One region of the Streptomyces sp. NPDC049837 genome, then DNA from elsewhere that is predicted to be linked to it. Evidence: riboswitches for the same ligand, from Rfam matches in the RefSeq annotation. Region 1 holds a riboswitch; the other holds the start of a gene.
What was found. Region 1 has a riboswitch for ZMP and ZTP ahead of AB0J57_RS01040 (bifunctional 5,10-methylenetetrahydrofolate dehydrogenase/5,10-methenyltetrahydrofolate cyclohydrolase). Riboswitches for the same ligand answer to the same signal wherever they lie in the genome.
Positions count from the first base shown of each region.

Region 2: another riboswitch for ZMP and ZTP. It lies ahead of glyA (serine hydroxymethyltransferase); the one in region 1 lies ahead of AB0J57_RS01040 (bifunctional 5,10-methylenetetrahydrofolate dehydrogenase/5,10-methenyltetrahydrofolate cyclohydrolase).

Region 1 is NZ_JBFAMP010000001.1:192,344-203,445, reverse strand. Features, by position in the region: gene AB0J57_RS01045 (GAF domain-containing protein) at 1-896, opposite strand, end outside; ZMP/ZTP riboswitch at 1,024-1,112, shown strand; gene AB0J57_RS01040 (bifunctional 5,10-methylenetetrahydrofolate dehydrogenase/5,10-methenyltetrahydrofolate cyclohydrolase) at 1,136-1,993, shown strand; gene AB0J57_RS01035 (SWF or SNF family helicase) at 2,310-3,614, opposite strand; gene AB0J57_RS01030 (DEAD/DEAH box helicase) at 3,611-6,640, opposite strand; gene AB0J57_RS01025 (acyl-CoA desaturase) at 6,902-8,029, shown strand; gene AB0J57_RS01020 (hypothetical protein) at 8,116-8,298, shown strand; gene AB0J57_RS01015 (MOSC domain-containing protein) at 8,431-8,973, shown strand; gene AB0J57_RS01010 (hypothetical protein) at 9,025-9,225, shown strand; gene AB0J57_RS01005 (hypothetical protein) at 9,250-10,119, opposite strand; gene AB0J57_RS01000 (hypothetical protein) at 10,207-10,539, opposite strand; gene AB0J57_RS00995 (alpha/beta hydrolase) at 10,642-11,102, shown strand, end outside.
Region 2 is NZ_JBFAMP010000009.1:326,518-337,619, reverse strand. Features, by position in the region: gene AB0J57_RS25230 (decaprenyl-phosphate phosphoribosyltransferase) at 1-487, opposite strand, end outside; gene AB0J57_RS25225 (phosphatase PAP2 family protein) at 522-1,463, opposite strand; gene AB0J57_RS25220 (FAD-binding oxidoreductase) at 1,642-3,009, shown strand; gene AB0J57_RS25215 (decaprenylphospho-beta-D-erythro-pentofuranosid-2-ulose 2-reductase) at 3,034-3,795, shown strand; gene AB0J57_RS25210 (2'-5' RNA ligase family protein) at 3,799-4,389, opposite strand; gene trpS (tryptophan--tRNA ligase) at 4,557-5,570, opposite strand; gene glyA (serine hydroxymethyltransferase) at 5,721-6,998, opposite strand; ZMP/ZTP riboswitch at 7,035-7,126, opposite strand; gene rocD (ornithine--oxo-acid transaminase) at 7,235-8,437, shown strand; gene AB0J57_RS25190 (PLP-dependent aminotransferase family protein) at 8,442-9,890, opposite strand; gene AB0J57_RS25185 (carboxymuconolactone decarboxylase family protein) at 9,938-10,462, shown strand; gene AB0J57_RS25180 (isocitrate lyase/phosphoenolpyruvate mutase family protein) at 10,459-11,102, shown strand, end outside.

The DNA.
Region 1 (11,102 bases):
CGCAGCCGGGACAGTTCGGCGCGCAGCGTCACCGGGGTGACCGACTCGTCCTCGTACAGAGCGGCGAGCAGCTCCTCACCACCCATGCCCCGCGGCTGGTGGGCGAGCACCACCAGGATCTCGCTGTGCCGGCGGCTCAGCCGCGTCCGCCGCCCGCCCGCCACCAGCACCGCCTCGTCCCGGCCGAGCGCCGACAACCGCAGCCGGTCACCCGCCGGCGGCACCGGGGTCAGCAGAGCGAGCTGCGACTCCGCCGCCCGCGCCACCGCCTGCACGAACGCCAGGCTGTGCGGATGCGCCAGCCGGTCCCCGCCCGTGATGTCCACCGCGCCCAGCAGCCGCCCGGTACGGGGGTCGTGCACCGGCGCCGCCGCGCACGTCCAGCCCTGCACCGGCCGCCGGAAGTGCTCGGCGGCGAAGACCTGCACCGGCCGGTCGACGGCGATCGCCGTACCGGGCGCGTTCGTCCCCGCGACCGACTCGGCCCACCGCGCGCCCGCCACGAAGTTCATCCGCCCCGCGCGGCGCAGCGTCCCCGTGTGCCCCTCCACCCACAGCAGCCGCCCGAACGCGTCGCACACCGCGACCAGATGCTCCCCGTCCCTCGCGTACGCCCCCGTCAGCTCCCGGATCACCGGCATCACGGCCGCCAGCGGATGCCCCTCCCGGTACGCCGCCAACGCGTCCTCGTCCAGCTCCACGCACGCCGCCCCGTCCGGACACACCCGGGCCCGCGCCGAGCGCCGCCAGGAAGCGGCCACCACCGGCCGCACCACCGGCCGCACCGACTCCGGCGGCCGCCCGCCCGCCGTGAACGCCTCGTGCGCGCGGCGCAGCGCCCCCGCCCGCTCCACGGGATCGGCACCCCGCTCCAAGGCCACCCAGGGGTCGTCCACAACGCCTTCCCCCACCACGCCCTCCCCACCGACGCCTTCCGCGCCATCCTTTACGTCCCCGGCCGGCCTCACAAGCGATCCACGAGCAGGCTCCCGGGACGTGGCGCGGAACCGTCCCGTAGAGTGGGCGGCGGGCCGTGACTGGCGCTTGGGTGGAGTACCACCGGGGAGCGGCCCGGCGGACCGACGCCATTGCCGCGCGCCTGGGCGATCCACTGACGACCGCTCAGGAGACCGCCATGTCCGCCAACCCCACCACCGCCCGCCTCATGGACGGCAGCGGCCTCGCCCGCCGCCTCGTCGAGGAGACCGCGGCCCGCGCCGCCGGCATCACCGCCCGCACCGGCAAGCGGCCCTGCCTGGCCACCGTCCTGGTCGGCGAGGACCCGGCCTCCGTGACGTACGTGAAGATGAAGCGGGCCCGCTGCGAGAAGGCCGGAATCCGCTCCCGCCACATCGAGCTGCCCGCCACGACGACCACCGCCGAACTGGTCGCCACCCTCCAGGACCTCTCGCGCGACCCCGAGGTGCACGGCATCCTGCTCCAGCACCCGGTCGGCCCGGGGATCGACGAGCGGGCCGCGTTCGAGGCGATCGCCCCCGAGAAGGACGTCGACGGCGTGACCTTCAGCTCCTTCGCCACGATGAGCTTCGGCCTGCCCGGGTTCGTCTCCTGCACGCCCGGCGGCATCATGCGGCTGCTCGACGCGTACGACGTCGACCCGGCGGGCAAGCGGGCCGTCGTCGTCGGCCGCAGCGCCATCCTCGGCAAGCCCGCCGGAATGCTGCTCCTGGCGCGGAACGCGACCGTCACGTACTGCCACTCGTACACCGCCGACCTCTCGGCGGCCGTACGGGAGGCCGACATCCTCGTCGCCGCCGTCGGAAAGCCCCGCTTCATCAAGGGCGAGGACATCAAGCCGGGCGCCGTCGTCATCGACGCGGGTTACAACCCCGGCAACGTCGGTGACGTCGACTTCGAGTCCGCCGCCGCCCGCGCGAGCCTGATCACCCCGGTGCCGGGCGGCGTCGGCCCGATGACCATCGCGGTGCTGCTCGCCCAGACGGTGGACGCGGCGGAACGACAGCTCGGGTAGTTCCACGGCGCCGGGCTTCAGGGCTTCAGGGCTCCAGGGCTCTTGCGGCTCCGGGCTCCAGGGCTTCCGGGCCCGGGGCTTCTGGGCTTCCGGGCAGGCCCCAGGCCTTCTGGGCTCCAGAGCTCCAGAGCCCTGTGCTTCTGGGCTTCCGGGCTCCAGAGCTCTTGGGGCTTCAGGGCTCTTGCGGTTCAGGCCGTCATGGCCAGGGCCGGTGCCGGGCCCGGCCGGGTGCTCCGAGCCGGCCCCGGCCGGGCGCGCCACGGCCCCGCCCAAGCGGGCCGTGACGCCGTGACGTCAGGCTGACGTCAGACCGACGTCAGGCGTCGTCCGTCGGCACGCCCGCCAGGGCGGCGGCCGGGTCGGGGTCGGGCGGGCCCGCCGGGGTCCAGCGGCCGGACTCCTTGCGGTACGGCCACCAACGCCCGTCGCGGTCCAGCCGTACCTGTACGCCGGCGCCGGCCACCGTCCAGCGGCCCGGGCGGTCCGCCCGCAGGGTTGGGCGCTCGGCGTCCTCCCACGAGGCGGCGAGCAGCGCCTTGGCCCGCGCCAGCAGCTCCGGACCCGGCGTCCAGTCCTCCTCCAGTACGGCGAGCGCGTCCGCGCCGCCCAGCCGCCACGCGCGCGTGGCGACGTCCAGGTCGGCGCGCCGGCGGCCGGTTCCGGCGGCGAGCCGGTCCAGGGCCTCCGGCACCCACGCCGCCGAAGCGGCCAGCCGCACCGCGTCCTGCTCCGCCGTCAGCGGCGCCTCCACCGGCCGGTGCCCGTGCCCGGCCGCGAGCGCGTCCACCAGCATCCGGTGCGCCCGCGCCGCCGCGTCCGCCGCCAGCCGCTCCAGCGCGGCCGGATCGACGCCCGGGGCGGGCCGGGCCTCCGTGTCCAGCGACGGGGGCTCCCCGGGCGTCTCCGGGACCGGGGGCGGTGCGGGCAGCGGCGGAAGGATGTCCCGCGCGGCGAACGCCTCGTCCGCCCGTACCCCATCGGCTCCGACCGTGGCGGGCTGCGCCTCGTCCCGGTCGGTACGTTCCGCCCGCTCGACCCGTTCCGCCCGCGCCACACTCCGTACCTGCAACTCGTCCAGCAGCCGCCGTTCCCCCCGGCCCCGCATCAGCAGCAGCACGAAGGGGTCCTGGTCCAGCAGCCGCGCCACCTGGTAGCAGAGGGCCGCCGTGTGCGGACAGTGGTCCCACGCGTCACACCCGCACTCGGGCTCCAGGTCACCGATCCCGGGCAGCAGCTCGACGCCGGCGGCCGCTGCGTCCTCCACCAGGTGCGGCGGCATGTCCCGGTCCAGGAGGGCGGCGATATGGCCGGCCCGGTCCACCGCCATGTCCAGGAAGCGGTCCCACTCCTCCTCGGTCAGCTCCTGCAACAGCACATCACTGCGCTGCGCGGTGCCGTCCCGGTCCTTCACGACCGCCGTGATCCGCCCCGGGCGCACCGATACGGCACCCACCGCGCCGTCCCGCGCCTGCTTGCGGCCCTTCTTCAACTGCGCCCCGTCGAGCGCCGTGTCCTCCAGCGCCTTCAGCCAGGCCCGGCCCCACCAGGTCTGCGCGAAACCCTGCCCACGCGCGGGAGGCAGCGCCGCGAACGTACGCTCCATGTCCTCGTCACGACTCATCGGGCGCTCCCTCGTACTCCACGCAGCTCCACCAGTTCCGCCAGTTCGGCGTCGGTCAGTTCGGTCAGCCCGGTCAGGGCGTCGTCCCCGCCGGAGCCCAGTACGGAGTCCGCCAGCTCCTTCTTGCGCGCCAGCATGCCGGCGATCCGGTCCTCGATCGTGCCCTCCGCGATGAGCCGGTGCACCTGCACGGGCTGCGTCTGCCCGATGCGGTACGCCCGGTCCGTGGCCTGCGCCTCGACGGCCGGGTTCCACCAGCGGTCGTAGTGCACGACATGGCCCGCCCGGGTGAGGTTCAGTCCCGTACCCGCCGCCTTCAACGACAGCAGGAAGACGGGGACTTCACCCGCCTGGAAACGGTTCACCATGGCCTCCCGTTCGGCGACCGGGGTGCCGCCGTGCAGGAACTGGGTACGCACGCCGCGCGTGGCCAGATGCCGCTCCAGCAGCCGCGCCATCTGCACGTACTGCGTGAACACCAGCACGCTCGCCTCCTCGGCGAGGATGGTGTCGAGCAGCTCGTCCAGCAGTTCCAGCTTTCCGGAACGGCCGGCGATCCTGGGCCGGTCCTCCTTCAGGTACTGCGCCGGGTGGTTGCAGATCTGCTTGAGCGCCGTCAGCAGCTTCACGACGAGACCCCGGCGCTCCATCCCGCCCGCCTCCGCGATCGCCGCCATGGTCTCGCGTACGACCGCCTCGTACAGGCCCGCCTGTTCGGCGGTGAGCGACACCGCCCGGTCGGTCTCCGTCTTCGGCGGCAGCTCCGGGGCGATCCCGGGGTCGGTCTTGCGGCGGCGCAGCAGGAACGGCCGCACCAGCGCCGCCAGGCGCCGCGCAGCCGCCGGATCGGCGCCGCCCTCGACGGCCTGCGCGTACCGGCTGCGGAAGGTCCCCAGGCGGCCCAGCAGCCCGGGTGTGGTCCAGTCGAGGATCGCCCACAGCTCGGAGAGGTTGTTCTCCACGGGGGTACCGGTCAGCGCCACCCGCGCCCTGGCGCCGATGGTGCGCAGTTCCTTCGCGGTGGCCGAGTACGGGTTCTTGACGTGCTGCGCCTCGTCGGCGACCACCATGCCCCAGTCCACCCGCGCGAGCCGTGCCGCGTCCAGCCGCATCGTGCCGTACGTGGTCAGGACGAACTCGCCGTCCGCCAGGCCCTCCAGGTCCCGCCCGGACCCGTGGAAGCGCCGCACCGGCGTGCCTGGCGCGAACTTCTCGACCTCCCGCTGCCAGTTGCCCATCAGGGACGTCGGACAGACGACCAGGGTGGGCCCGGCGGCGGACGCGTCGGTCTGCCGGTGCAGGTGCAGCGAGATGAGCGTGATGGTCTTGCCCAGGCCCATGTCGTCGGCCAGACAGGCCCCGAGGCCGAGCGAGGTCATCCGGTGCAGCCAGTTCAGGCCGCGCAACTGGTAGTCGCGCAGGGTGGCGGCAAGGGCCGCGGGCTGCCCGATCTCCGGTTCACCCGTCCCCGGGCGTCCCCCCTCGGGGTCGGCCAGCCGGTCGCGCAGCGCCTGGAGCCAGCCGGACGGCTCCACGTCCACCTGCCGGCCGTCCACCTCTGTGGTCCCGGTCAGTACGGCGCCGAGGGCGTCGATCGGGGTGACCTTGCGGTCCTGGTGCTCCCGCGCGCGCCGGGCCTCTTCCGGGTCGATCAGCACCCACTGGTCGCGCAGCCGCACCACCGGCCGCCCCGCCTCGGCGAGCCGGTCCAGCTCGGCGCGGGTCAGCTCCTGGCCGCCCAGCGCGAAGCGCCAGTCGAACGCAAGCAGCGCGTCGGCGGACAGGAACGACGGCAGGCCCGACTGCCCCTTACCGTACGGCTCTTGGCCGTTCTGGTCCTCTCCGAGCCGGTCTTCTTTGTGCCGGTCTTCTCCGTGCCGGTCCTCTCCAGGCCCGTCTTCTCCGTGCCGGGTCTCGTCCGGCGGTCCGATCACGGCACGTGCGGTCAGCGAGCGCGCCAACTGCCGTGGCCAGTGCACCTGTACGCCGGTGGCGGCCAGCGCCCGTGCCGCCTCGCCCAGCAGCTCGGTGACCTCCTCGTCCGCCAGGTCCACCGCGTCGGGGACGGAGGCGGACAGCAGGGGGGCGAGCGGCGGCCACGCGCGCGCGGCGCGGCGCAGTGCGAGCAGCGCGTCCATCCGGGCCCGCGGCCCGAAGCCGTCCCCGGCCGTGCCGGCCCACACGTCGGCGGCCTCGGCGACGAGTGCGGGATCGCTGACGCTGTGCATCTGGAGCACGGCGCGGAAGGCGGGACCCCGCTCCGTGTCCAGTCCCGGCACCTCGATGCGCAACGACAGCCGCACGCCCGCGTCGTGGCCCGCCGCGACGTCCGCCGCCCAGGGCCGCTGCTCGGGCACCCGCTGGGGCTCGTCGGCCGCGAACGCCGGGCCGCCCGAGGCGAGCGGCGCCGCGGGCGTGCGCGGCAGGGTGTCGGCCACCGCGTCCAGGAAGGACCGCAGCAGCCGCTCCGGTTCGGGCAGCAGGACCATGCTGTCCGGCGCCGTGCCCACGGGAACCGCGTGGGCGCTCGGCGGCATGGAGGCGGCGAGCGTACGCACCCGCTCCAGGTCCTCCATCGTGAGCGGACCGACGCGCCAGGCGTCGTGATCGGTCGCGCTCAGGCCCGGCAGCAGCAGTCCGCGTGCGACGAGTTGGAGGGCGAGCAGGGCGGCGCCGCGCCAGAACGCGGTCGCGGGGGAGGCGTCCGCCGCACACCCTGCCCGGGTGAGTATCGGCAGTGCCTCCCGCACGGGCAGCAGCAGCGCGCGTACGGCGGTCGGGCGCGTGTCCGGCCCGACGACGGTCAACTCCTCCACGGAGCCGTGGTCGTGGCCGTGGCGGTGGCCGTGGCGATGGTCGTGTACCTGGTCGTGGGGGCCGCCTGACGGCGGCTCACCGCCGCCGGGGAGCCAGAACGCGACGCGTCCGGTGCGGGGCGGATCGGCGGGCAGGAAGACGGTGGAGCAGCGGGAGAGCGGGGAAACGCCGGGGGTCTCGTGGAGCGTTGTTCCGGAAGGCCTGTGCACAGCGCTGACGCATTCCTCAAATTTGACTAGCGGGGAGCCGAAGCGCCGAGGGTACCCGAAGTCCCCGCCGTGCGACGGTGAATGTGTCGTGACATAGCCCACTTCCCGTTCAGGGTGCGGCCAGCACCACCCCAGTACCCTGGGGAAGCCCCCACCCCGTTTTCGGGTGGTGGTGCCATGGCTCTGGGCGATCGCTCATCCGTACGTTCATCAGGTCGGCGCACGTCTTGCGCACAGGACCTCACCAGACCCGGAGAAGCCATGCCTCAGGCCACCTCTGCTCTCACCATCCCAGCCCCCGCTCCCGCCCCAGCCCGCGCTCCCGCCCTCGCATCCTCATCCGAGGCGCCCGCCGGCACGGGAGGGGGGAAACGCCGCTCGCGCAGCGAATTCGCGCCCCTCCTCCGCACGATCAGGGACCAGGGCCTGCTGGAGCGGCGTACCGGCTGGTACGCGCTCGGGATCGGCGCGAACCTGCTCGCCCTGACGGCGGTCGTCGTCGGACTCGTGCTGTTCGGGCACTCCTGGTGGTCCCTGCTGCTGGCCGTCCCCCTGGCCGTGCTGTCCGCGCGGGCCGCCTTCTTCGGTCACGACGCCGGGCACTCGCAGATCAGCGCCGACAGGGACAGGAACCGCCTCATCCAGTTGCTGCACGCCAACCTGTTGCTCGGTATGAGCCAGGAGTGGTGGAACGACAAGCACAACAGGCACCACGCGAACCCGAACCACGAGGAGAAGGATCCGGATGTCGCCCCGGACGTCCTCGTCTTCAACCAGCACCAGGCGGTGGGGCGCACCGGCTTCAACGGCTGGCTGGTCCGCCACCAGGCCTGGCTGTTCTTCCCGCTGACGACGCTCGAAGGCCTCGCCCTGAAGGTGTACGGCTTCCAGGCGCTGTTCTCCAAGGACGGCCCCCGCCAGACCGGGCGTGAGCGCGTGATCGAGGGCGGTCTGCTGTTCGCACACGTCGCGGGTTACGCGACGCTCCTGCTGACCACCATGTCCCTGGGCCAGGCCGTCGTCTTCGCGCTGATCCACCAGATGCTGCTCGGCCTGCACCTGGGTATGGCCTTCGCCCCCAACCACAAGGGCATGGAAGTGCCCGACATGGACGGCGAGCCCTGGGGTCACCTGCGCCGGCAGGTGCTCACGTCCCGCAACATCCGCGGCGGCGCCGTCACCGACTGGTTCCTGGGCGGCCTGAACTACCAGGTCGAACACCACCTCTTCCCCAGCATGCCGCGCCCCCACCTGCGGCTCGCACAGCCCGCGGTGCGTGCCCACTGCCGCTCGCTGGGCATTCCGTACACGGAGACCGGGTTCGTCGACTCGTACCGTCAGGCCCTGGGGCACCTGCACGAGGTGGGCACGCCGCTGCGTACCGCCTGAGCGGCGGGCCCTGGAACCGGCACGCCCGATCACGCGTTGACACAACAGGAAGCGGCCGTGGCCGGCCGTGAAGGAGGCATCACATCATGTCGACAAGGACGAAGATCGTCATCGGGGGAGTGGCCGTGGGCCTTCTCCTCTGGCCGCTGATCGGCTTCTGGATGTCCCTGCTGGTGCTGATCGGCGTACCCGCCGTGGCCTACCTGGCGCTGGACCCGGGCCAGCGGCGCCGGCTGCGCCGCGTCAGCCGCAAGGAGCTCGGCCGCTGACCGGCCACCCCCGCTGACCGGCCCCGCCCGCTGGCCACGCCCGCCGGCGGCCGGTGTTCCCCGCGGCTGGAGCGCAGGGCATGATGGCGAGCGGCGAGAAGATCATCTGAATGACAGAGGGGGGTCCGCACGATGGGCGGTACGGTCACGGCGGTCAGCAGCAACGGGGAGTACGCGTTCACCAAGCCGAACCGGCCGGGTATCACCCTGCTGGCCGGACTCGGTGTGGAGGGGGACGTCCACGCGGGCGTCACGGTCAAGCACCGGTTCCGCATGGCGCAGGACCCGACCCAGCCCAACCTCCGGCAGGTGCACCTCATCCACGAGGAGCTGTTCGAGGAGCTGGCCCAGGAGGGGTTCACCGTCCGGCCCGGCGAGCTGGGGGAGAACATCACCACCCGGGGCGTGGACCTGCTGGGCCTCCCCACGGGCACGCTGCTGCACCTGGGCCCGGAGGCGATCGTCGAGGTCACCGGCCTTCGCAATCCCTGCGCCCAGATCGACGCGTTCCAGGACGGGCTCCTCAAGCGGGTCGTCGGCCGCGACGAAACCGGCGCCATCGTCCACAAGGCCGGGATCATGGGCATCGTGAGGACGGGTGGACCGGTCCGGCCGGGCGACGCGGTCAAGATCGAGCTTCCGGAGGGCCCGCACCGCCCGCTCGAACGGGTCTGAGCAGCGCGTCCGTGGGTACCCGCCCGGCCGGAAACGCCGGAGGGAGACACCATGGACGACAAGCGGCTCGAAGGCGCGGGTGAAGAGGGACCCGGCGTCCCGAGGGACCTGCCCGACGAACAGGCCGGCAGCGGGACCGACCACTGGGATCCCGACCTCTCCGAAGCTGCGGACGTCGACGTCCAGGAGCGGACCCCTGCGGAGGACACCCCCGAGGACGGCGAGGGCGGCGCCGAGGAACCCACCGCCTGAGCGGACCGTGACCGGGTCTGCCCGTCAGGCCGGACGTACCGCCATGGCGTCGAGGGCGGCCAGCAGGGCGGGCAGGTTCGGGCCACGGCCGATCGGCAGGACCTCGCGCGGCATCTCGTCCAGCAGGACGAAGGCCATGTCGTCCGTCCTGGCCACCATCGACCAGCCCGGCCCGTCCGCCCGCAGCGTCCGTGCCCCGCCAGGGGCGAACCCGGACCGGACCCGGCCGGGCGGGGGCGGCTGCTCCAGGTAACCGCGCAGCTCCGCCAGTACACGCCGCAGCGGCCCGTGCTCGTCGCCGGACTGCTCGCCGGACTGCTCGCGGGGCGCGTCCCGGCGATCCGGCCTGGCTTCACCGTCCTCCCGCTCGGCGTTCTTCCGCTCGGCGAAGTCGTCCTCACCGAGCTGCTCACGCCAGACCGTCCACTGGAGGGCCACCGCGTCCGCGCCCAGCCGGCGCTGTGCGGGCCCCCACTGCCCCGGGTCCGGTGGCGTGAGCGGCCCGCGTTCGTCAGGTGCCGTCTCGGGGTCGTGCGGCGGCGGCACGTGCGGCGCGGCGACCGCGAGGGCGAGCGGCCAGCCCGGCAGGGCGACGACGACGCTCCGCTCGTCCGGCGACAGGTCGTACTCCATGCCGCAGTCCCAGGAGGCGATCGCCACCGCGACCAGCGACACGTCGTCGACGACGACGGTCCACCGGGCCCCTTCGCCGTCCTGGCCGAGCACCAGCCCGTACCCCTCGGCGTACGGTTCCAGCCCGAGCGCCGCACACGCCTCGGGATAGTCGTCGCCGAGCAGGCTCGGGAACTGCGCGGGCGTCAGCAGTACGGCGGTCAGCACGTACAGCGCGTCGTCCTCGGCCTCGTCGACGCCTACGGGTTCCGTCCCGGCCATGGCCCCTCCCTCCCAACGTTCGTCGGCGCACCTTAACCAGCGAGTAACCCGGACGTCGAGGGTCCGGCGGCCCGAACGCAGGACCCGTCACGCCGCCGGCAGGCCGAGAAGGCTGCGGGCCACGGTCTGCGGGGACTCGTTCCGCTCCCGCGCGAGGGCGATGATCGCCCGGCAGGCCAGTTCGCTCACCCCGAACGACAGGGCCTCGGGCGACACCCACCCCTCCGCCTCGTCGATGCGCTCCTGGTCGTCGTCCGCGCACGCGGCCACGTAGGCCGCGGCGGCCTCGAAGATGTTGTGCCGGCGACCACCGGGCTGCCCCGCCCCGGAGGTCCGGTCCTCCCGCGCCGCCGCCGTGCCGCCGGCGGACCCGAACAAGGACCTCAAGAAGCTGAAGAACGTGCGGAGTCTGCTGAACACCGGGCCCACCTTCCCCCTGCGCGGCGGCGCTCACCGCCGGTCTTCCAACTCTGGACCTCCAACGTAGAGTCGGACCCGCGACCACAGAAGGGGAGGGCGAGAGTGCGCGAGACACGGTTCGACGAACAGGGCAGCATGATCCGCTGGACGGAGGCCGCCGGTGAGGGCCCGCCGAGGGTGTACGTGCACGGGCTCGGCGCCGTAAGCGCGGTTTACCACGCCCAGGCCGCCGCTCACCCCGATCTGGCAGGCCGCCGTTCGCTCTTCGTCGACCTGCCCGGGCACGGCATCAGCGACCGGCCGGCGGACTTCGGGTACACCCTGGAGGACCACGCGGACGCGCTGGCCGCCGCGCTGGACGAGGCGGGGGCCGCCGGCGCGGAGATCGTGGGGCACAGCATGGGCGGCGCGGTGGCCATTGTGCTGGCCCACCGCCGGCCCGATCTGGTGAGCCGGCTGGTGATCACCGAGGGCAACCTGGACCCCAACCCTCCGGTGACCGCCGGGAGCAGCGGTATCGCCGGCTACTCGGAGGAGGAGTTCGTGCACGGCGGCGGCCACGC
Region 2 (11,102 bases), on a different contig from region 1:
GCGGGATGCCGAGCGCCACCCCGCCGATCATGGCGCGCATCACGAAGCCGGTCGTGACGACGGCGAGGTCGACGACGAGGACGTGTTTGAGGCGGAGGCAGTAGGCGAGCTGCATCACCAGGTACGCGGCCAGCAGTGCGGCCGTCAGGGTGTTGCACAGCACGGCGCCGCCGGCGAGCGCCCCGAGCGCGAGGACGCCGCCGGTCCCGTACGCCACGGACACGGGCACCTCCCCGGCGGCCACGGGGCGGCGGCACTTGACGGGGTGGGCGCGGTCGGCGTCGGCGTCGCGGGCGTCGTTGACGAGGTAGACGGCGGCGGCCGCGGCGGTGAACAGCATGAAGACGATGCCCAGTTGGAGGGCGGTGTGCCGGGACGCGAGCTGCCCGGCGGCGGCGGGCGCGGCGGCCACGAGCACGTTCTTGACCCACTGGCGGGGCCGCGCGGCCCGCACGAGCCCGAGCGGCAGGACGACCGCCGGGGACACCGGGCGGGTGGCGGTCGCCGCCGCGACGGTCGGCTCACCCACGGCGGCTGCTCCCGCCGTAGGTGCAGAAACGATCCGCCACGTCCCGCAGCCGCCAGGCCGTCACGGCACCCAGCAGGGCCCCGGCCGCCACGTCGGTCGGGTAGTGCACGCCCACCACCAGACGGGACACGCACATCGCCGCCGCCACCGGTACGCCCACCCACCGCACCCCCGGCCGCACCGCCCCGAACGCCACCGCCGCGGCAGCCGCCGACGCGGCATGCGAACTGGGGAACGAGTACCGCCCCACGACGGGCGACGGCAGGCCCCGCCCCACGCGGCCCGGGCGTCGCTGCCCTCGTACTGCGCTCGGGACCGCGGCGTCGGCGCGGGACGCGGGTGTGGTGCACGAGCAGGGCAGGGCGACCCCACCGGCCCCGGCGCCCGGGCCGGTCGCCCACGGCTCGGGACCGGCACACGAGCAGTCACCACCACCCTCAGGAGCTGCCGCACCGGCGCCCACCGGCGCCAAAGCACCCGCACCGGGCGCGGCACCCGGGGCCACGGCACCCGCCGGGTGCGCGGCGGCCGGTCCGGGCGCCTCGCACGGGCAGGGGCGACCGCCCAGGGCCGGCGCGCCCAGCGCGGACCCGACGACCGGGGCCACGGCACCCGGCGCGGGTGCGGCGGGCGGGACCGGGCGATCAGCGGAGGGCGCCACCGGGGCGGGGCCGGGGGCCGGGCGGGGGCGGCGGGCGAGGGGTTTGAGGGCCATGGCGGCCAAGTGGGCCGTGGCCGTGAGGGTGGTGGCGCGGAGCCAGGGGGTGCGGCGCGCGGGGTCGGCCGCGGCGGCGGTGAGACCGGCCGCGAGCCAGAGCGCGCCGTGCTCGCCGGCGTACGACAGCGTGCGCGCGGCCGCCGCCACCGCCGGCCGGCGGCGCCCCCAGGCGTGCAGCGCGCACAGCAACGACCGGTCGGCCCCCGCGTATCGCATCCTCCGCCACCCCTTTCGTCGTCCGTGGACGGGTGCACCACGGGCGACTCTGGCGCGCCGCGCGCCGGAGGACGCGGCAATCTTTCATGACACTCGTTTAATCACCCATTTCGGCGAGCCGGGCGACTCGACCGACAAACCCGTCAAACGTGACAACCTCGGCGATACGGTCGCATTCATGTCTCACGTCGACACCTCCGCCGAGCCCGCCGAGCCGGTGACCGGCTGGGGCCGCACCGCCCCCACCGTCGCCCGCGTCCTGCGTCCCCGCAGCTACGAGGAGGCCGCCGCGGCCGTCCGGGCCTGCGGCACGCGCGGGGGCATCGCACGGGGCCTCGGCCGCGCCTACGGCGACGCGGCGCAGAACGCCGGCGGCGCCGTACTCGACATGACCGCCCTCGCCCGCATCCGCTCCATCGACGCGGACGCGGGCGTCGTGGTCTGCGACGCGGGCGTCAGCCTGCACCGCCTGATGGAGGTGCTGCTGCCGCTCGGCTGGTTCGTCCCGGTCACCCCCGGCACCCGCTACGTCACCGTCGGCGGAGCCATCGGCGCCGACATCCACGGCAAGAACCACCACGTCTCCGGTTCCTTCAGCCGCCACGTACGCGCCTTCGACCTCCTCACCGCAGACGGCACGATCCGCACCGTCGTCCCGGGCACCGACCTGTTCGACGCCACCACCGGAGGCATGGGCCTGACCGGGGTGATCCTCTCCGCCACCGTCCAGCTCCTCCCCGTCGAGACGTCCCTGATGTCCGTCGACACCGAACGCGCCGCCGACCTCGACGACCTGATGGCCCGCCTCACCGCCAACGACCACGGCTACCGCTACTCCGTCGCCTGGATCGACCTCCTCGCGCGCGGCGCCGCCACCGGCCGCGCCGTCCTCACGCGCGGCGACCACGCCCCCTACGACGCGCTCCCGGCCCGGCTGCGGCGCGACCCGCTCGCCTTCCGCCCCGGCAGGCTGCCGGCCGCCCCCGCCTTCGTACCCCAGGGGCTGCTCAGCCGCGCGACCGTCGGGCTGTTCAACGAGCTCTGGTACCGCAAGGCGCCCCGCCACCGCACCGGCGAGCTCCAGCGCCTGTCCGCCTTCTTCCACCCCCTGGACGGCGTCCCGCACTGGAACCGGGTGTACGGGCGCGGCGGCTTCGTCCAGTACCAGTTCGTCGTCGGGTACGGGCGGGAGGACACCCTGCGCCGCATCGTGCGCCGCATCGCGCGCCGGGGCTGCCCCTCGTTCCTGGCCGTCCTGAAACGGTTCGGGGAGGGCGACCCCGGCTGGCTCTCCTTCCCCATGCCGGGCTGGACGCTGGCGCTGGACATCCCGGCCGGGCTCAGCGGCCTCGGCACGTTCCTGGACGAGCTCGACGAGGAGGTCGCGGGCGCGGGCGGGCGCGTCTACCTCGCCAAGGACTCGCGGCTGCGCCCGGACGCGCTGCGCGCCATGTACCCGCGGCTGCCGGACTTCCTCGCCCTCCGCGCCGAGCTGGACCCGCGCTCGGTGTTCACCTCGGACCTCGCCCGCCGCCTCGGCATGTAGCCCCGACGCAAGGAGTACGTCGTCATGAAGGACGCCTTCGGCGCCCCCCAGTCCCTGCTCGTCCTCGGCGGCACGTCCGAGATCGCCCTCGCCACCGCCCGCCGGCTGATCGCCCGCCGTACGCGCACGGTCTGGCTGGCCGGCCGCCCCTCCCCCGCCCTGGACGCCGCCGCCGCGTCCCTCCGGGAGCTGCGCGCCGGTGTCGTCGTCCACACCGTGCCGTTCGACGCGCTGGACCCGGCCTCGCACGAGGAGACCCTCGGGAAGATCTTCGCGGAGGGCGACATCGACATGGTGCTGCTCGCCTTCGGCGTCCTGGGCGACCAGGCGCACGACGAGGCGACGCCGCTCGCCGCCGTCCAGGTCGCCCAGACCAACTACACCGGTGCCGTCTCCGCCGGGCTGATCTGCGCCGGCGCACTCCAGGATCAGGGCCACGGCTCCCTGGTCGTGCTGTCGTCGGTGGCCGGCGAGCGCGCCCGGCGCGCCAATTTCATCTACGGCTCCAGCAAGGCCGGGCTGGACGCCTTCGCCCAGGGCCTGGGTGACGCCCTGCACGGCACGGGCGTCCACGTCATGGTCGTCAGGCCCGGCTTCGTACGGACGAGGATGACCGCCGGGCTGGCCGAGGCGCCGCTCGCGACCACGCCGGAGGCGGTGGCGTACGCGATCGAGCTGGGGCTGTGGCGCCGGTCGGAGACGGTGTGGGTGCCGGGCGCGCTGCGCGTGGTGATGGCGGCCCTCCGGCACCTGCCACGCCCGGTCTTCCGCCGCCTGCCGCTGTGAGCCCTACGTCCTCGTGGTGGCCGGTTCGTCGACGGGTGAGCCCTGGGCGGGCACGGAGGGTGCCGGGCGGCCGACGCCGAACTCGTACTCGGACAGTTGCCGCCACACCCCGTCCGCGCCCTGCTCGTACAGGGCGAAGGAGCCGACGGTCCACGACGCCTCGAAGTCGGCCAGCTCCTCGTACGCCCGGTCCATCGCGTCCTCGGCGATGCCGTGCGCCACGGTGACGTGCGGGTGGTACGGGAACTGGAGTTCCCGCTCCAGCGGGCCCGAGGTGTCACGGACCCGCTTCTGGAGCCAGGAGCAGGCCGCCGCGCCCTCCACGACCTGGACGAAGACGACCGGCGACAGCGGGCGGAAGGTCCCCGTACCGCACAGCCGCATGGGGAACGCCCGGCAGGCCGCGGCGACCTCGGCGAGGTGCGCCCGGATCGCGGGCAGCCGCGCCGCCTCGACCTCGGTCGGCGGGAGCAGCGTGACGTGCGTGGGGATGCCGTGCGCGGCGGGATCACCGAAGCCCGCGCGCCGCTCCTGGAGCAGGCTGCCGTACGGCTCCGGGACCGCGATCGAAACGCCGAGCGTTACGGTCCCCACGTCGTTCTCCTCAGTTCAGTCGTCCAGTCATCGGCTTCAGCCGCCAGTGTGGCGGCTGGACCCGTCGTGTGGCCAGAGTCGTTGGATCCGGCACCGGAGCAGCGCCGGTGGTGTGCCGGTGCTGTGCGGACACGCACCGGCGCCCGCGCCGGTTTCCGTGCTTGGCTTCAGTGCTTGGCGGGCAGGAAACCCACCTTCTGGTACGTCTGCGCGAGCGTCTCGCCGGCGACCGCGCGGGCCTTCTCCGCACCCTTGGCCAGGATGGAGTCCAGCGTCTCGGGGTCGTCCAGGTATTCCTGGGTGCGGGTCTTGAACGGGGTCACGAAGTCGACCATGACCTCGGCGAGGTCGGTCTTCAGCGCGCCGTACAGCTTGCCCTCGTAGCTCCGCTCCAGGTCGGGGACGGAGGTGCCGGTGAGGGTGGACATGATCGTCAGCAGGTTGCTGACGCCCGGCTTGTTCTCGGGGTCGAAGCGGATCACGGTGTCGGTGTCGGTCACCGCGCTCTTCACCTTCTTCGCGGTCGCCTTCGGCTCGTCGAGCAGGTTGATCAGGCCCTTCGGGGTGGAGGCCGACTTGCTCATCTTGACCGAGGGGTCCTGAAGGTCGTAGATCTTCGCGGTCTCCTTCAGGATGTACGGCGCCGGGACCGTGAACGTCTCACCGAAGCGGGCGTTGAACCGCTCCGCGAGGTCGCGGGTGAGCTCGATGTGCTGGCGCTGGTCCTCGCCGACCGGGACCTCGTTGGCCTGGTACAGCAGGATGTCGGCGACCTGGAGGACCGGGTACGTGAACAGGCCGACCGTGGCGCGGTCGAGGCCCTGCTTGGCGGACTTGTCCTTGAACTGGGTCATGCGGGAGGCCTCGCCGAAGCCGGTGAGGCAGTTCATGACCCAGGCGAGCTGGGCGTGCTCGGGGACGTGGCTCTGGACGAAGAGCGTGCACCGCTCCGGGTCGAGGCCGGCGGCGAGGAGCTGGGCGGCGGCGAGCCGGGTGTTGGCGCGCAGCTCGGCCGGGTCCTGCGGGACGGTGATCGCGTGCAGGTCGACGACCATGTAGAAGGCGTCGTGGGTCTCCTGCAGCGCGACCCACTGACGGACCGCGCCGAGGTAGTTGCCGAGGTGGAACGAGCCGGCGGTGGGCTGGATTCCGGAGAGCACACGAGGACGATCAGAGGCCATGTTCCTCATTCTCTCAGGTGCCACCGACAGCTCGGGAACGGATGCGGGCGACCGCGGCGGTCACCGTGAACGAGGCGTCATGAATGAGACGAGGAACACAGCGCGCTCGGCGCCCCGGCGGTGTCGCGGCCGGGGCGCCGACGGGGCGCGTTACGCCGGGATGCCGGGGGCCGGGTGCTCGGCCATCAGGGCGGCGACCTCGGCGCGGATCGTGGCGAGGGCGTCCTCGTCGCCGGTGCGGGCGGCGGCGACGCCCCGGTCGATCCAGTCGGCGACGGCCGCCATGTGCTGCGTACCGAGACCCCGGGAGGTGAGCGACGGGGTGCCGATGCGGATGCCGGAGGGGTCGAAGGGCTTGCGCGGGTCGTAGGGGACGGTGTTGTAGTTCACGACGATCCCGGCCCGGTCCAGGGCCTTCGCGGCGACCTTGCCCGGCACGTCCTTGGGGGTGAGGTCCATCAGGATCAGGTGGTTGTCCGTGCCGCCGGAGACCAGGTCGAAGCCGCGGGCGAGGAGCGCCTCCGCGAGGGCCCTGGCGTTGGCGACGACCTGGTGGGCGTAGTCCCGGAAGGAGGGCTGGGCCGCCTCGTGGAGGGCGACGGCGATGGCGGCGGTGGTCTGGTTGTGGGGGCCGCCCTGGAGCCCGGGGAAGACCGCCTTGTCGATGGCCTTGGCGTGCTCCTCGCGGCACATGAGCATCGCGCCGCGCGGTCCGCGCAGGGTCTTGTGGGTGGTCGTGGAGATCACGTCCGCGTGCGGCACCGGCGAGGGGTGCGCGCCACCGGCGATCAGGCCGGCGATGTGGGCGACGTCGGCGACCAGGACGGCACCCGCCTCACGGGCGATCTCCGCGAAGGCCGCGAAGTCGATGGTCCGCGGCAGGGCGGTGCCGCCGCAGAAGATGACCTTGGGGCGCTCCTTGAGGGCGAGGTCGCGCACCTCGTCGAAGTCGATGAGCCCGGTGTCCTGGCGTACGCCGTACTGCACGCCCCGGAACCACTTGCCGGTCGCGGAGACGCCCCACCCGTGGGTGAGGTGACCGCCCATGGGGAGGGCCATGCCCATCACGGTGTCACCGGGCTCGGCGAAGGCGAGGTAGACGGCGAGGTTGGCCGGGGAGCCGGAGTAGGGCTGGACGTTGGCGTGGTCGACGCCGAAGAGGGCCTTGGCCCGGCCGATGGCGAGCAGCTCGACCTGGTCGATGTTCTGCTGGCCCTCGTAGTAGCGCCGGCCGGCGTAGCCCTCGCTGTACTTGTTCTGGAGGACGGTGCCCGAGGCCTCCAGGACGGCGTGCGAGACGTAGTTCTCGCTCGGGATCAGCCGCAGGGTCTCGGCCTGGAGCCGCTCCTCCGCGCCGACGAGCGCGGCCAGTTCGGGATCGGAGGCGGACAGGGCCGGGTGGTGGGCGGGAAGGGGAAGGCTGGTCATGGCGTCCTCCAGGGGGCCGGCAGCACGGACGAGGTCTCCGGGTGCCCAGGCGGGCGGCACCCTCGTGTGGTCTGCCGCGCACGGCTCCCCCGGGGTCGCTTCCCCGTACGCCAGTCGCCGCGCGTATCCCTTAGCCTAGCCGCCACCCGGGGCGCGAGGTTTCTTCGTCCGCATGTCGAGCGACGATAGAAAGAGGCGCCACTCCCGCCCCACGCCGCAGGACGAACGGAGATCCCGTGTCGAGCACACAAGACGCGATCGCTTCCGCCGAGGCGCACAGCGCGCACAACTACCACCCGTTGCCCGTCGTCGTGTCGTCGGCGGAGGGTGCCTGGATGACCGACGTCGAGGGGCGGCGCTATCTCGACATGCTCGCCGGCTACTCGGCGCTCAACTTCGGCCACGGCAACCGGCGGCTGATCGAGGCGGCGAAGGCGCAGTTGGAGCGGGTGACGCTGACGTCGCGGGCGTTCCACCACGACAGGTTCGCCGAGTTCTGCACGCGGCTCGCCGAGTTCTGCGGCATGGAGATGGTGCTGCCGATGAACACCGGGGCGGAGGCGGTGGAGACCGCCGTGAAGACCGCCCGCAAGTGGGGTTACCGCGTCAAGGGCGTGCCGGACGGCATGGCGAAGATCATCGTGGCGGCGAACAACTTCCACGGCCGCACGACCACCATCATCAGCTTCTCCACCGACCCCGAGGCGCGGGCGGACCACGGCCCGTACACGCCGGGGTTCGAGATCGTGCCGTACGGGGACCTGACGGCGATGGACGAGGCCATGACGGACAACACCGTGGCCGTGCTGCTGGAGCCGATCCAGGGCGAGGCCGGGGTGCTGGTGCCGCCGCCCGGGTATCTGCCGGCGGTCCGGGAGCTGACCCGGCGCCGGGACGTGCTGTTCATCGCGGACGAGATCCAGTCGGGCCTGGGGCGCACGGGCCGGACGTTCGCGTGCGAACACGAGGGCGTGGTCCCGGACATGTACCTGCTGGGCAAGGCGCTGGGCGGCGGAGTCGTACCGGTGTCGGCGGTCGTGTCGAGCGCGGCGGTGCTCGGGGTCCACCGGCCGGGCGAGCACGGGTCGACGTTCGGCGGGAACCCGCTGGCGTGCGCGGTGGCGCTGGAGGTGCTGGCCATGCTGCGCACCGGCGAGTACCAGCAGCGCGCGGCCGAGCTGGGCGACCACCTCCACCACGAGCTGGGGCTCATGGTGGGCGGCGGCGCCGTGGAGGCGGTGCGCGGCCGTGGCCTGTGGGCCGGCGTGGACATCGTGCCGAGCCTGGGCACGGGGCGGGAGATCTCCGAGAAGCTGATGGACCGCGGGGTCCTCGTGAAGGACACCCACGGCTCGACCATCCGCATCGCCCCGCCCCTGGTGATCAGCAAGGAGGACCTGGACTGGGGCCTGGAGCAACTGCGCCAGGTGCTGCGCTGACGGTTCAGGGCAACGCGCGGCACAGGGCGTCCAGGGCGCCCGCCCAGGCGCTGTCGGTCGGGGTGGCGTAGCCCACCACCAGGGCATCGCGGCCGGGCGGGACGTCCGGGTGGCGGAAGCGGTCCAGGCCCTGGACGGCCAGGCCCTGCCAGGCGGCGGACTGGACGACGGACCGCTCCATGCCGGGCGGGAGTTCGAGTACGGCGTGGAGGCCGGCCGCGATGCCGGTGACGCGGATGTCGGGCGCCCGCTCGGCGAGCGCGGCCACGAGCTGGTCGCGCCGCCGGCGGTAGCGCAGCCGCATGCCCCGCACGTGCCGGTCGTACGCGCCCGAGCGGATGAACTCCGCCAGCGTGAGCTGGTCCAGCGCGCTCGACACCCATTCGGAGTGGCCCTTCGCCGCCAGTACGTCCCCCACCAGGGCCTCCGGCAGCACCATCCACCCCAGCCGCAGCCCGGGCGTCAGCGACTTGCTCGCCGTACCGAGGTAGACCACGCGCTCGGGGTCCAGGCCCTGGAGGGCGCCGACCGGCTGGCGGTCGTAGCGGAACTCGCCGTCGTAGTCGTCCTCCAGGATCAGCGCGCCCGTCCGCCGCGCCCAGTCCACGACCTCGGCGCGCCGGTCCGGCGGCAGCGCGCCCCCGAGCGGGAACTGGTGCGCGGGCGTCATCAGCACCGCGCCCTGGCGGCCCAACGCGCCGACGCGCGTGCCGTGTTCGTCGAACGGCAGCGCGGGCGTGCGCAGACCGGCCTCGGTGAGCAGGTTCCAGTGGATGTCGAGCCCGTACGACTCGACGGCGACGTCCCGCACCTGGCGCCCGCGCAGCACCTGGGCCATCAGGCGCAGCCCGTGGACGAAGCCGGAGCAGACGACGATGCGGTCGGGGTGGGCGTACACGCCCCGGGCCCGTGCCAGGTAGTCGGCGAGGACGGTACGCAGCTCGATGCGGCCGTGCGGTTCGCCGTACCCCAACGCCTCGTGCGGGGCGGACGTCAGAGCGCGGCGGGCCGCCTTGAGCCACTCGCCGCGCGGGAACGATCCGAGGTCGGGCGTGCCGGGGTGCAGGGTGTGCGCGGCGGGGCGGCGGACCGGCGGGCGCCGGACCGGCACGGGGCCGGCCTGGGCACCCCCGCGTGACGCGCCGCGCGACCCGCCGCGTACCCCCGTGCCCGGGCCGGGGCGCGGGGCGGCACGCCGGGCCACGCGCGTGCCGGAGCCCTGCCGGGCGGTGAGCCAGCCCTCGGCGACGAGTTCGGCGTACGCGTCGGCGACCGTGTTGCGGGCGATGCCCAGGTCGGCGGCGAGCGACCGGGAGGACGGCAACCGCGTCCCGGGGGCGAGCCGCCCGGTCCGGACGGCCTCCCGCAGCGCGTCCATCAGGCCGGACCGCAGCCCCGGGCCGCGTAGCTCCACATGCAGGTCGGCCCCGAAAGTGGCCCAGGAATCCGTCATGGAAGTGGACCATACCCCTGCGCCACAATCCCCGTAGGGTCATAGCCATGACGACGACAGAGACGACTGAGACGACGACCGCCGAGTACGCCACCGAGCACACCCCCCGCCTCGCCTGGGCCCAGCAGGCACCCGACGTCTACAAAGCCATGGTCCGGCTGGACGCGGCCGCCCGGCAGGGCGTCGACCCGGTCCTGCTGGAGCTGGTGAAGATTCGTGCCTCGCAGCTCAACCACTGCGCCTACTGCCTGGACATGCACACCAAGGACGCCTTGGCGGCCGGTGAGTCGGTCGAGCGGATCGTCCAGCTCAGCGCCTGGGAGGAGTCGCGGCACTTCTACACCGAGAAGGAGCTGGCGGCGATCGAACTCACCGAGGCGATCACCGTCCTGACGGACGGTTTCGTGCCGGACGAGGTGTACGAGAAGGCCGCCAAGCAGTTCGACGAGACCGAACTGGCCCAGCTCATCGCCGCGATCACCGTCATCAACGCCTGGAACCGGTTCGCCGTCTCCACCCGCATGGTGCCGGGCCACTACACCCCGGGCCAGTTCAAGGGCACGGCCAAGTGACGGACGCCGTCGCCGCTTTCCGCGCCCTGCACCACGGCCGGGCCCCCGAGGAGCCCCTGGTCCTGCCCGGCCCGTGGGACGCGGCCAGCGCCCGGGCCTTCGAGGAGGCCGGGTTCCCGGCACTCGCCACGCCGTCCGCGGGGGTGGCGGCGTCGCTCGGGTACGAGGACGGGGCGACGCCCGCCGACGAGATGTTCGCGGCCGTCGCCCGGATCACCCGCGCGGTGTCCGTCCCCGTGTCGGCGGACGTGGAGGGCGGCTACGGGCTGGCGCCCAAGGAACTGGTCGCCCGCGTCCTGGACGCCGGCGCGGTGGGCGTGAACCTGGAGGACTCCCGCGCCGGAACGCTCAGGGACCCGCGCGCACACGCCGACTGGCTGGCGGAGGTACGGGCGGAGGCGGGCGGCCACCTGTTCGTCAACGCCCGCGTGGACACCTTCATCCGGGGCCTGACCGACCCGGAGGACGCCATCGCCCGGGCGCGGCTGTACGTGGCGGCGGGCGCCGACTGCGTCTACCCCATCGGCGTGCCGCCCGAGCACATTCCGGCGCTCCGGGCGCGGATCGACGGGCCCATCAACGTGGCCCCGTCCCCCGGCGGCCCGCCGGTCGCCGAGCTGGGCCGGCTGGGTGCCTCGCG